2 linked regions of the Desulforapulum autotrophicum HRM2 genome follow. The protein of the gene in region 2 interacts with the protein of the main gene of each other region in a pairwise test. Links are inferred from orthologs where the notes say so. Each region holds a gene or a part of one and is shown on either strand. Other genes may lie near its edges.

The links.
Region 1: the proteins of rho (region 2) and HRM2_RS05915 interact in binary tests that used the Escherichia coli proteins (3 or more experiments, as listed by UniProt). The link is inferred for Desulforapulum autotrophicum HRM2 from one-to-one orthologs.

The regions. Positions count from the first base shown.
Region 1 is NC_012108.1:1,349,810-1,358,621, reverse strand. Bases 1,155-3,886 are described here. They hold HRM2_RS05915 (YhbY family RNA-binding protein), read right to left. Parts: upstream 2,809-3,886; coding sequence 2,500-2,808; downstream 1,155-2,499. Other genes in these bases: HRM2_RS05910 (hypothetical protein), read left to right, coding at 2,983-3,837; HRM2_RS05920 (AMP-binding protein), read left to right, coding at 1,155-2,409. Also shown: HRM2_RS05930 (TatD family hydrolase), read left to right, coding at 1-92; HRM2_RS05925 (helix-turn-helix domain-containing protein), read left to right, coding at 183-743; more of HRM2_RS05920, read left to right, coding at 772-1,154; HRM2_RS05905 (MBL fold metallo-hydrolase), read right to left, coding at 3,904-4,593; HRM2_RS05900 (HDOD domain-containing protein), read right to left, coding at 4,694-5,740; HRM2_RS05895 (adenylate/guanylate cyclase domain-containing protein), read right to left, coding at 5,780-7,030; HRM2_RS05890 (HDOD domain-containing protein), read right to left, coding at 7,046-8,812.
Region 2 is NC_012108.1:1,956,265-1,959,818, reverse strand. The notes cover bases 1-2,854. They hold rho (transcription termination factor Rho), read right to left. Parts: upstream 2,125-2,854; coding sequence 877-2,124; downstream 1-876. Other genes in these bases: HRM2_RS08480 (adenylate kinase), read left to right, coding at 2,576-2,854; rpmE (50S ribosomal protein L31), read right to left, coding at 610-837; prfA (peptide chain release factor 1), read right to left, coding at 1-539. Outside these bases: more of HRM2_RS08480, read left to right, coding at 2,855-3,250; rpsU (30S ribosomal protein S21), read left to right, coding at 3,354-3,554. UniProt on the Escherichia coli protein: Facilitates transcription termination by a mechanism that involves Rho binding to the nascent RNA, activation of Rho's RNA-dependent ATPase activity, and release of the mRNA from the DNA template.

The sequences.
Region 1 (8,812 bases), 600 kb from region 2 along the record:
CAGACATTCTCAACCGGCCCGTTCAGGACCTGGTGGATCAAACCTTTGATAACGGAATGCGCCTGTTTGGGGCTCTAATAACAGAAGATTAAAAATTTTATTGTCAGATCCCCGTGCACCTGTTAAATTTCCGTTTCTGTATTTTTAAGCAGCCGACCTGAACCTTATAAAGGAAGAACCTGATGAACAAGAACACCCCAGTGTACGGGGAGATAGCCGCACGACTCCGGGGATTGAGGGATGCCATAGATCTCACCACGACTGAAATGGCCCAGCGGGTTGACATGCCCGAACAGAACGTCATTGACTATGAATCCGGTGCCATGGATATCCCCGTGAGTTACCTGTTTTCAGTTGCCAAGGCGTTTAACCTGGATCCCACGGTCCTCATGTCCGGGGATGAATCCCGCCTCCACAGTTACTCCCTTGTTAAAAAAAACAATGTCATGGCCGTTGAACGACACAAGGCCTATGACTACCACAGCCTTGCCCACAAATTCTCAAACCGGACCATGGAGCCCTTCAGGGTCATTGTTCCGCCAAAACCAAAGGAGGAACTCTCCTTTAACGACCATCCCGGACAGGAGTTCATCCATATGCTGTCGGGTCGACTAGAAGTCTGCCTGGGCAAAGAAACCCTTGTCATGGAGCCGGGGGACAGCCTCTATTTTAACTCCCACATTCCCCATGCCATGCGCGGCCTTGATGACCAAGAGGCTGTTTTTCTTGATGTGCTTGCATAACCCCTTTACCGATGGAGTAACCCCCTTTATGGACAAATTATCCCCTGCAACCTATGATGGGTTTCTTAAAAGTTATTCAATAGACCCACCTGAAAATTATAATTTCGCATTTGACTTTATCGACAAACGAGCCATGGAAACCCCTGGCATGAAGGCCATGATCCATGTGGACAACCAGGAAAACTGCCATAAATTTGACCTTGATTTTTTCTCAAAGCAATCCTCAAGGCTTGCCAACGGGCTTGTCAGCAAAGGAATCACCAAGGGAGACAAGGTCATGCTGCTCCTCTATAGAAGGGTGGAATTCTGGGTGGCCATGCTTGCCCTGCACAAAATCGGTGCCATTGCCATCCCCTCACCGTTTCTACTGACGGAAAAGGACCTGGAATACAGGATCAATTTTGCCGAAATAAAGGGCATCATAGCCGAGGATACCCTCATCCCTAACGTGGACCGGGCAAGAAAAAAATGCCCGGACCTCACGGTGTTCATCGGGGTGGGTGAAAAAACACCTGTCAATGGATGGGAACGCTACACCCCCCTTGTTGACCAGGGCTCTGATTTGTTTCCACGCCCCACGGACAGCGCCGGAGGCAATGACCCCCTTCTCATCTTTTTCTCATCCGGCACCACGGGCGCACCAAAGATGGTTGTCCATACACACACCTACCCCCTTGGCCACGTTCCAACGGGCCTCTACTGGCACGATCTTGAACCCGGAGACATCCAGCTCACCCTTGCCGACACGGGCTGGGGCAAGGCCGTGTGGGGTAAATTCTACGGGCAGTGGATGGCGGGTGCCACGGTATTTGTCTATGACTTCAGGGGAAAGTTTGAACCTAAAAACCTGCTTAAAATGATCTCCCGGCACAGGGTGACTACCTTTTGCGGGCCTCCAACGGTCTACCGTTTCCTCATCCAGGAGGATCTTTCCCAGTACGACCTGTCGTGCCTGAAACATTGCACCACAGCAGGGGAATTACTGAACGACAGCGTTTTTCATACCTGGAAAAAAGAGACCGGACTCTCTATTTTTGAAGGATACGGCCAGACCGAAACCACCCTGCTTGTGGCCACATTTCCCTTTATGGAACCCAAACCCGGATCCATTGGAAAACCCGTTCCCGGTTACACCATTCATCTTCTTGACATGGACGGCCAGATCTGTCCTGCCGGGGTTGAGGGTGAAATCTGCATCAAGCTCGGTGATTGTCACCCCACGGGACTTTTCAGCGGTTATGTAAAGGAAGCGGACAAGACAGCCAGAGCCTGCGCCAATGGCTATTACCACACGGGGGACAAGGCATGGGCCGATGAGGACGGCTACCTCTGGTTCCTGGGAAGGGTGGACGACCTGATCAAGAGTTCAGGTTACAGAATCGGACCCTTTGAGGTCGAAAGCGCCCTTGTGGCCCATGCTGCCGTATTGGAGGCTGCTGTAACGGGCGTTCCAGATGATGTAAGGGGCCAAGCCGTAAAGGCCACTGTGGTACTTAAAACAGGCTTTATACCGTCGAGCACCCTGACCCGGGAACTCCAGGACTTTGTGAAAAAAATCACAGCTCCCTACAAGTACCCGAGAATCATCGATTATGTTGACGAACTGCCAAAAACCATCAGCGGCAAGATCAAACGGGCCGAAATCCGGGCAAAGGACAACGCCTGATCCATGGATATGATTGCCCTCCGGATAAGAATCCTGCCAGCAACGCCACGGCGGATGAATCCGGAGAGAAAATCAATAAATCATAGACCGCTAGGCTGGAATCCTGATAACGCGTTTTTCCGGATTTTTGTGCTCGCGGTAATAGATGGCTACATGGCCGATGAGGCCGGCAAGATGGGATGCGGTTGACGTTTCAATCTCCTGGGCAAGGGAGGTCTTGACCGTTTTTTCCTTGTAATCCACAAACTTAACCTTGATCAATTCCGAGGCGTCAAGGGCCTCGTTGATCTCGTTGACCAAGGCATCGGTCAACCCTTTCTGGCCGACAAAGGCCGAAGGTTTGATGTCATGGGCAAGCCCCCTCAGGTATTTACGCTGTGATCCTTTGAGTTCCTTCACTGTTTTCAATTTCCTTACGAAGGGGATTTTTCACTCTCCCCCCATGGTTGGGTTTGTTTAACATTTCAGGAAACAATAAAACGTTTCCTTTAAAACCGTTATAAATAGTATATTATCACACAAAGGACAACATTATTCTGCCCGAGAACTCAATCAATTTAAGGAGTAACGACCATGGCTGGTCAAGAAACGACACCAACCGACCCGCTGCAACCGGTTTCAACCCAGATCAGTTTTTTAAGAACACCCAAGGGTCGTCAGCTTCGGCGCCACTTCCGGGGAGGGCTTCGCTCCCACCTGTTTGAACTGATACGGACAAAGGATCTTGACGCAGAGGCCTACGGCACCCGAATCAATAATATCCTCATATTTCCAAGGGCAAAGCCCTTGAAAATGCTCAGGATACTCAGAAACCGCTTTAACTCTCCTGCCATGGCCTTAGAGGAAATCAAAAAGTACAGAATCCTCCTGAAATTTTTGGGGACAGATCTTGTTGCCGCAAGCGAAGAATTTATTGTGGAACACCATGAACAAGGCCTGTCCCAAATTCTTCTGTGCGGACTCCAGGAGTATGTTGAGGGAACAATCCTTGATCCCTGGCACCTTTCAGGACAAGACTGCCTGGGACATTTTTACACCCCAGATCCCGGAACCTGCGCAAGGGAATTTATCCAACAGACAGTATCCGACATCAGCAATTTTGTCACGGCCATCACCGCCATGATCAAAACAAACAGCCAGATCCCGGATCTTGCTGGGGATGGGAACCTCATGCTCACACCCCAGGGCCGATTAAAGCTTGTGGACATCAACAATATCGTCATCATACAACAGGGGCCTCAGATCCAGCTGGACGACAAGGGCTATCCCTGCTGTGATAAATCCGTGGAGGTCCTTTCCATTCTTGCCCATAAAATTCTCAACCGCCCCCTATCCCTTGACGCCCCATTTTATCAAAGGTTTCTTGCACCGGATCGAAAACAGCGGGTCAGGAAACTTGAACAGCAATTTTACCAGAGCCTTCAATGAAAAGTCTGCTGACACATTCCAATCACAGGGATTTCGTCATCCCTTATCCAAAAAACCTGTACCCTGCTATAAGGTCATGATCGAACACCATCTTTCATATTCGGTTTCAACAGGAAGAGTCTCCTTTTCCATGCGGGCGATCATGGCAGGCGCGTTGAACCTTAAATAGGGATTCACCCTTAACTCATCGTCCAAGGTTGAGACGACGTGGCCGGGATCATAGGCTTTAAGAAAGGAATCAATATGGGGGTTTTCCGGATCAATGCTTTTTGCAAAGGCCATGGCCTCCCTGACATAGTCATGCCCCGCGTACACAAGGCTCGTTCCGGGAAAGGCCGTCAACAGCTTGATGGAGGTGAAGAACCCTGCCAAGTCCCCTGAAAAGCAATTGCCAACGGTTCCGTTAAAAAGCGTGTCTCCGGTGATAAGACTATTACCCGCCTTAAAGGTAAAGCTGTCGGCGGTGTGGCCAGGAGTGTGAAAGACCCGAAGAGGCTCACCATCGATTTCAATGAATTCCCGACCTTTAAGGGCGGTGCAGGGCACAAGTTTTGCCCGGGTCCGGTCAAGCATTTCCCTGTTTCCGGAAACATGGTCATGGTGGGTGTGGGTGTTGGTCACCCATTCAATGGTTAAATTGCGTTCCCTGGCAAATTCAATCATGGGGTCTACGGCACCAGGATCAATGGCTACAGCATGGCCGTCACCATGGACAAGATAGCCAAGATTGTCCCCATTGTAAAAAAACTGTTTCACATGAAGCGCCATAAACCTTATTCCCCTTTTTTATTTCACCTAAAAGTTGCAACTTTTAGGTTTCATATTCCTGATTATGGATCACCATCACCTAAACCTGTCAACGAAAAAGAGACTTCAGCCAACCCAGCAACCCTTTCTTTTTTAGTGGGGAAGATATTTTTTCAGGCTCATTTTTATGTTTTGCAGCCGCTGTTTTCTGTTCCGATGAACGCTCTTTAGGTTGGGGCGAAATCCCGGTCACACTTTCCGATTTTTTATTCAGGGAGATTAATATCTCTTTAATAATCCTTTCCTGGTTCTCTTTTTTCGACAGCTGCAGACCTGTTTGTCTGGATAACCAGGTGGATTTCAGGTCCATCAGGGCCCCATCCCCATTGCTTCCAATCCCGGACACGCCTGCGATGTAATAGGCAAACTGAATCAATGCGGCTATATCTCTGTATTCTTTGGGTGCGGAATCTGGTTCCTGGTGGAATTCCACCCCTTTACAGATACGGGAAGGAATATTCCAGATGGTCATCAGCTTGGATGCAACAAGGGCATCCGTGGTTCCAAATTGGTCAAGTTCGACCTCGTGCAGGGAGCATCCTGCCTCACGGGCTTTGCGTACACATTTTGAAAATTCCGCAGGATGATGGATGGCCAGAATTAATTTTCCAATACCATGGAGCAAACCGCCAAGGTAGAGTTCTCCTGCCAGGGCATTCATATTTAAATTCGGATGGCCAAGACGCTTGGCTGCCGTTGCACAGGCCCAGGAAAAGGCCCAATAATCCTTAGTTGAAAACCCGGCTATCTCTGGAATTTCGGGAAGCATACGCTGGAAAAAATAGAGATTAACTGAATGAATCGTTTCTTGGAGACCGACACGGACTATTGCTGCCCGTAGGCTGAAGATTTCATCCTGTTCCCTGAAATAAATGGAATTTGCCAATTGGAGGACCATGGAAAAAAGGCCTGGATCCGGCTCAATCAACTGAACAAAAGATGAAATGTCTATTTCGTTTACCGGTTTTTGAACCAAAGCCATAAGCTTTGATCCGTTTGCCGGCATGGGAGGAAATTTAAAATCTGCGTCTAGGATACTCAATGTAATTGAATTTGCAATATTTTCTTCCACCTGCGTTTGTTTCTGTATATTCATTCTTTTTTTCCTTTCGATAGAATCCTATTTCAAATAATTTTAGCAGGTTTCAGGAATAATTCTATAAACATTTAAAACATTTTTTTTACCCTTTAGCTTTATCTCTCCAAGCAGAGCAACACTTCGTATGTTTTTCAACTCGTCCAGGTCATCTTTTATTTCATCAAACACAGTGCTGGACAAATAAATCTGGTTTGTCTTGGCAAGTGACTGGAGTCTCTGGGCAGAATTTACAGTATCACCAATCACCGTATAGTTCAGATGATTTTCCGAACCTATAAAACCTGCAACAAGCTCCCCGGTATTAATGCCAACGGTCATTTGAAGACTGTTATACAGACCGCCATGATCCTGTTTAAAGTCACGGAATGCAAGAAACATTTCAAGGGCAGTTTTTACGGCATTATAACTGCATCTTATGTCATCAATGGGGGCACCGAAAATGGCCATGATGCAGTCTCCCATAAGTTTATCAAGGGTCCCTCTGTTCTTAAAAACAATGGGAATCATGCATGAAAAGAAATTATTCAGTATATTTACGACTTCTTCTGATCCTATCTTTTCAGAAAGAGTGGTAAACCCCCTTAAATCAACAAAGATGGCACAGGCTTTTTTCCTTTCTCCACCAAGTCTGGGCACCCCGCTTTTCAAAATTTCATGAACTACATTTTTAGAAAAGAATCTTGACAACTGAAGGATTTGCTTCTCTTCTTTAATTTTACCGAAGTAAAACCTGCGAAAGGCCACAATATTCATCAAGTGGCCGCAGACAATCGAGTAGAAAAGGCCATCATTTTTTTTAAAGCCATCTTTGTCGTTGGTTAAAAGAATGAGTACACCGTAGAGATTTTCTCCGGAAACCACGGGCAGCGCATAAAGCCCACCTTCCAACCCTTTAACCGCTCCATTTTCAGCAAGGTTCTCTACGATCGTTGCTCGTTTCTCACCAACGGCAATTTTAAAGGCATCGATATTTTTAAAAACAGAACCATCAATGGGATCCTCAAAGCCTGAGTATATATATTTTTCTTCTTTATTCTGAAAATCTTCAATAATATAAAAGATAGCCCCTGAAAGATTCTTGTATTTAACCAGGCAATCAAGCTGCATGCGCCAAATCAGATCCTGATCCTTTAAATCAATGGATTTCATTGATTCAACCATTTCTTTTAAAATGGATAATTCATAAATTTTTGTTTCATATTTCTTCTGAATTGCAAGAAAGGTCTTTCTGAACTGATCTAATTGAGATTCATTCAGGTCATTCACCCCCACAAAATCATCTTTCATTGAGTTCCTTTAACATTATGAAATAATCTCAAAAACACTATCATTATCACATAGCATTCCCCTGACCTCCTCCACAATTTCAGCAATGGATCTGCTATCAAGTTTTTTGGGAATACTGTTTAAACCTTCCAGATGGTCCTTTAACAACCCATTGGTGTTATCATTATTATCCAGATCGAAAGCCATATGAAACAAGGCATTTGCAGTACCTGTAATTGCAGCAAGCCTTGAATGGATCTCTGAAGAGGATGGGTGATGGTGAAAAGAAATCGCCTGGACCAGTGAATCGGGCAAATTCCATTTTTTTGCAATTATGCCGCCGACTCTTCCATGGTTGAACCCCAAATGCTCCTCCTCAATATCGTAAACAGGCAAATTCTTTTCCTTGGATATCTCTAGAATTTTCCTGTACAGGTCGGAACAATTTTCAATTAAAAACAGTTTTCCAAAATCATGGAGAATACAGGCCGTAAAGATATCCACCCCTAAGGGTATTTCCATCTTACGGCACAAATACTTTCCAACAAATGCGGTCCCAACCGAATGCTTCCATAATTGCTTGGGATCAATCAACCCTTTCAGGTTTGAAGCTGTAAACGCCTTTGACAAACTCAACCCCAAAGCCATGTTAATTATCTCATCGGTTCCAAGCACGACTACTGCCTCTTTTACCGAATCAATTTTTTGTGAAAGGCCATAAAAAGCAGAATTAACTATTTTAAGAAGTTTTAAAGTCAGGGCTTGATCAAGTTGAACCATTTTTTGAATATCATCACTATCTGCCGCTGGATCCAATGCCAAACGATAAACCTGCAATGCTACCGATGGAATAGTTGAAAGCGTCACCCGCTGATTTAATGCTGTCAGGATCATCGCTTGATTTTTTTTAATTTCAAGCAATTTTTTTTCAAACTGCATTTCAGAAAAAAACGCTTTAAATTTATATTCAGGATCATAGGTCAGCTTATTTTCCGTCGGTTTTTCCAATTTTTCAGATAGAAAATCGCTCAAGGAAGAGTTATAGGGGAATCTCAAAAAGAATTTCTTTTGATCAGAAGAGGAAAGTTGCTTTAAGCCATAACATAAAAAATCTGATTCCATTTTTAACAGTTTTTGAAAGGTCTCCCCCCTTGCATTGTTAAAACAGGTACCGTAAACATAATCCCCGGCAAATTCTTGGTGCGCCCCATGGGAAATTGCCTGGGTTTGCTTTGCTGCAACAAGGGCACCATGACCATCCTTCGCAAAGGGATGAAGTTTTTTTTCTATTTTATGGAACAATTCTTGAAAAGAATATCCATCTTCAGGAAAAATGGATACACCGGTTTTTATAGCTGCTTTGTTTTCTACTGTTTTCTCTATTAACTGAACAAATTTAGGAATGATCTTCAGGCAACTCGATTTATCAGACGAAAATCCAAGAAATACTATTTTATTATCATCAATCACATAAACAGAATCACTGTCCCGGAAGCCCTCTTCGATCTGGGTCTGTCTTCCTATGAGTGAAACGAGTCGATCTTTGGCATTCGAGGGCTGAACTTCTGCATAAACCAGAGCTGTATCAACGCCTGCTCTAAGGCTCATACTCAATACTTTCGACATCATTTTAAGCTGCTGTATATCAACAAAAACAGAACTTTTTTCAAATCTGACAAGATTATGGATGGTAATGCCTGCACCCATTGCCCTGAGATCTTTTGCAACTATTTTTATTCTATTTTTATTGGGACTGTCGCACAAAACGGATGGTGCAAAGTTGATTAAATGAGCTATTTTTTC
Region 2 (3,554 bases):
TGGGTACCACTTTCATACTTGAATGCACTGAAAGCCCCATTGCCCTTGATCATGGAGATCACCTCCTTGAACCCGCCGGCACTCGAATGACTGCTTTCAATCACATTCACAGTCCAGCCCTTGATTTCGGCGTACCTTGAGTACATGCGAAACAGATCCGCTGCAAACAGCCCTGCCTCCTCACCACCCGTGCCCGCCCGAATCTCGAGAATGACGTTCTTGTCATCCCTTGGATCCTTTGGCATTAAAAGGAGTTTGAGCTTTGATTCAAGCCCTTCCCGCTGTGCACGAAGATCAGCCGTCTCTTCCTTGGCCATCTCTCGAATATCAGGATCAGGGTCCTTTGCGAGATCTTTGGCCTCGCCCATCTGCTGGAGAACCGCCTGATAATCGGCAAACGCCGACACCACCTTGGTGAGTTCTCCATGTTCCTTGAGACAGCGCTGGTACTTTACCTGGTCTGCAATAACAGCAGGATCACTCAAAAGATTTTCAAGCTTTATGTACCGCTCTTTTATACCCTGTAGTTTATTTATCATGTTCTGCAAATCCAAAAGGGGAAGCCGGGCACATGGTGCCCAACCTCCCCCGAATTTTAAAAAAATTAGTTTACTTTTTCTTTGCAGCGGCTGCGGCGTCAAATCCCGCATATTTCTTTTTGAAGCGGTCAATCCTTCCAGCAGTGTCAACCAACTTCTGTTTGCCCGTAAAAAAGGGATGGCACTTGGAACAGATTTCTACCTTGATCTCATCCCTTGTGGAACCAACCTCCAAGGTATTGCCACATGCACATGATGCCATTGTTCGTTTGTATTCTGGATGTAAATCTTTTTTCATACCCTTAACTCCTTGTTATATATCTACTTTTCATTATCACTAAGAATTCATTGAATCAAGAAACTCTTTATTATCCTCTGTTCCCTGCATTTTATCAAGTAAAAAAGACATGGAATCAACCGGATTAAGACTCGACAGGAGCTTTCTCAGAATCCAAACCCGGTTCAGCACCAGGGGATCCATGAGGAGTTCTTCTTTTCTTGTACCGGATTTATTCATATCAATGGCTGGAAAAATCCTCCGGTCAGCAAGCTTTCTGTCGAGGACGAGCTCCATATTACCGGTTCCCTTGAACTCCTCAAAAATCACCTCATCCATGCGACTGCCCGTATCGATCAGGGCCGTTGCAATGATGGTGAGACTTCCACCCTCTTCAATGTTTCTGGCTGCACCAAAGAAACGCTTGGGTCGGTCCAGGGCGTTTGAATCCACACCGCCGGAAAGGATCTTTCCAGAGGGAGGCATCACCGCATTGTATGCCCGAGCAAGACGGGTAATGCTATCCAGGAGGATCACAACATCATGACCCTGCTCAACCATTCGCTTGGCCTTTTCAATAACCATTTCAGCAACCTGTACATGGCGCTCGGCAGGCTCATCAAAGGTGGAACTGATCACCTCTGCCTTGACGGACCGGGCCATGTCCGTGACCTCCTCGGGCCGCTCGTCAATGAGCAGAATCATGGGAACAATGTGCTCATGGGAGGCGATCATGGAGTTGGCAATATTTTTCAGGAGCATGGTTTTACCGGTTCTTGGCGGTGACACAATCAACCCCCGCTGACCAAAACCAATGGGCGCCATCATATCAATTACCCGCATGGAATAATTGTCAGGTTCCCGCTCAAGGCTCATCTTCCGGTCGGGATAAAGGGGGGTGAGATTGTCAAACAAAATGGTCTCTGCGGCAAGCTCAGGGTTCTCATAGTTGACAGCCTCAACCTTTAACAGGGCGAAATAACGTTCACTATCCTTTGGCTGACGCACCTGGCCTGACAGGGTATCCCCTGTCCTCAGATTAAACCTGCGGATCTGGGAAGGAGAGACATAGATATCATCAGGTCCGGGAAGATAGTTGTAATCTGGAGCCCTCAGGAAACCAAATCCATCCGGAAGAATTTCAAGGGTTCCTTCACCATAGATTTGACCGCTCTCCTCAATGGCAGCCTGGAGCAGGGCAAAAATCAATTCCTGCTTTTTGACACCACCGACCCCCTTGAGTTTATACTTCTTTGCAAGCTCAGTCAGCTCACTGATTTTCATCCTTTTCAGCTCTTCAAGATTCATGGGAATAAACTCCGTAGGTATGGTTGGTTTTCATGCTGCCTTTTATGTGGATTAAATTCGAAGAATACCTTCGTTTATGGATCGAAATTCTTCTGTGAAATACGGTTACTGCAGCTTTAACGCATTTATTTTTTTTACCGGCGTATTCTGAATTTTTGGATCGTATGGAACATACAGAATTTTACTTATACCATAGTCTACCCCATGTCAACAAAAAGCTTTGTTTTATTAACACTTGAAACCAAGCAGCAGGTCATACAGGAAAGCCCCACAGAAAAACGCCACCTATAAAATCTCTTTTCAAGACGGCAAAGCTTGACAATCGTCAACCACTTTTATACTTAAAGACCAGCATCTTTTGTGAGCTGACTAAAACGAACCATATAAGAGGTAACATCCTCTTTCCAGGAAGAGCAAGAAATCACCATTAAAACAGAAAAAGGAGATTTAAATGAACATCATTTTTTTCGGACCCAACGGAAGCGGCAAGGGCACCCAGGGATCAATCCTCAAGGACAAGTACAAAATCGCCCACATTGAATCCGGCGCAATCTTCCGGGACAACATCAAGGGCGGAACTGATCTCGGGATGAAAGCCAAGGCATACATTGACAAGGGCGACCTTGTACCTGACGAAATCACCATCCCCATGATACTTGACCGCCTCAAACAGGATGACTGCGCAAAAGGGTGGCTCCTTGATGGATTCCCAAGAAACAAGGTTCAGGCCGAAAAACTTGACGCATCCCTTAAAAAAGAGAAAATGAAGCTTGACATCATCATTGAGATGCTCCTTGACCGCCAGATTGCAAAGGACAGGATCATGGGCCGCAGGCTTTGCGAGAATGACAACAACCATCCCAATAACATCTTCATCGACGCCATCAAACCCAACGGAGACAAATGCAGGGTCTGCGGCGGTGCCCTGAGTTCCCGGGCCGACGACCAGGATGAGACAGCCATTGATAAGCGTCACTCCATCTACTACAATGATGTAGACGGCACCCTTGCTGCGGCATATTATTTTCGGGATCTTGCAAAAAAAGATGACTCCATCAAATACATCACCCTGGAAGGTAAGAATGCCCTTCCCGACGTCACCAAGGAACTTGTATCCAAGCTTTAGCAATAGGGCTTGATCATTTTTTACTTGCCCATTGCCATGGACTCTGATATTAAGTTTGATTAATTCTATTATCAAATATTAAAAAAAATAAACCATCGTTACGGTGGGCAAGAAAGGGGCGATACATTTGAAGGATATCACAGTCAAAGTCATTGACAATGACGTTGAAAGGGCCATGAAAATTCTGAAGAAAAAAATTCAGAATGACGGACTTTTCAAACGTCTGAAAATGAAGAAACATTTTGAAAAACCGAGCCAATTCAGGCGACGTAAGATGAGAGAGGCAATGAGAAGACAACGCATT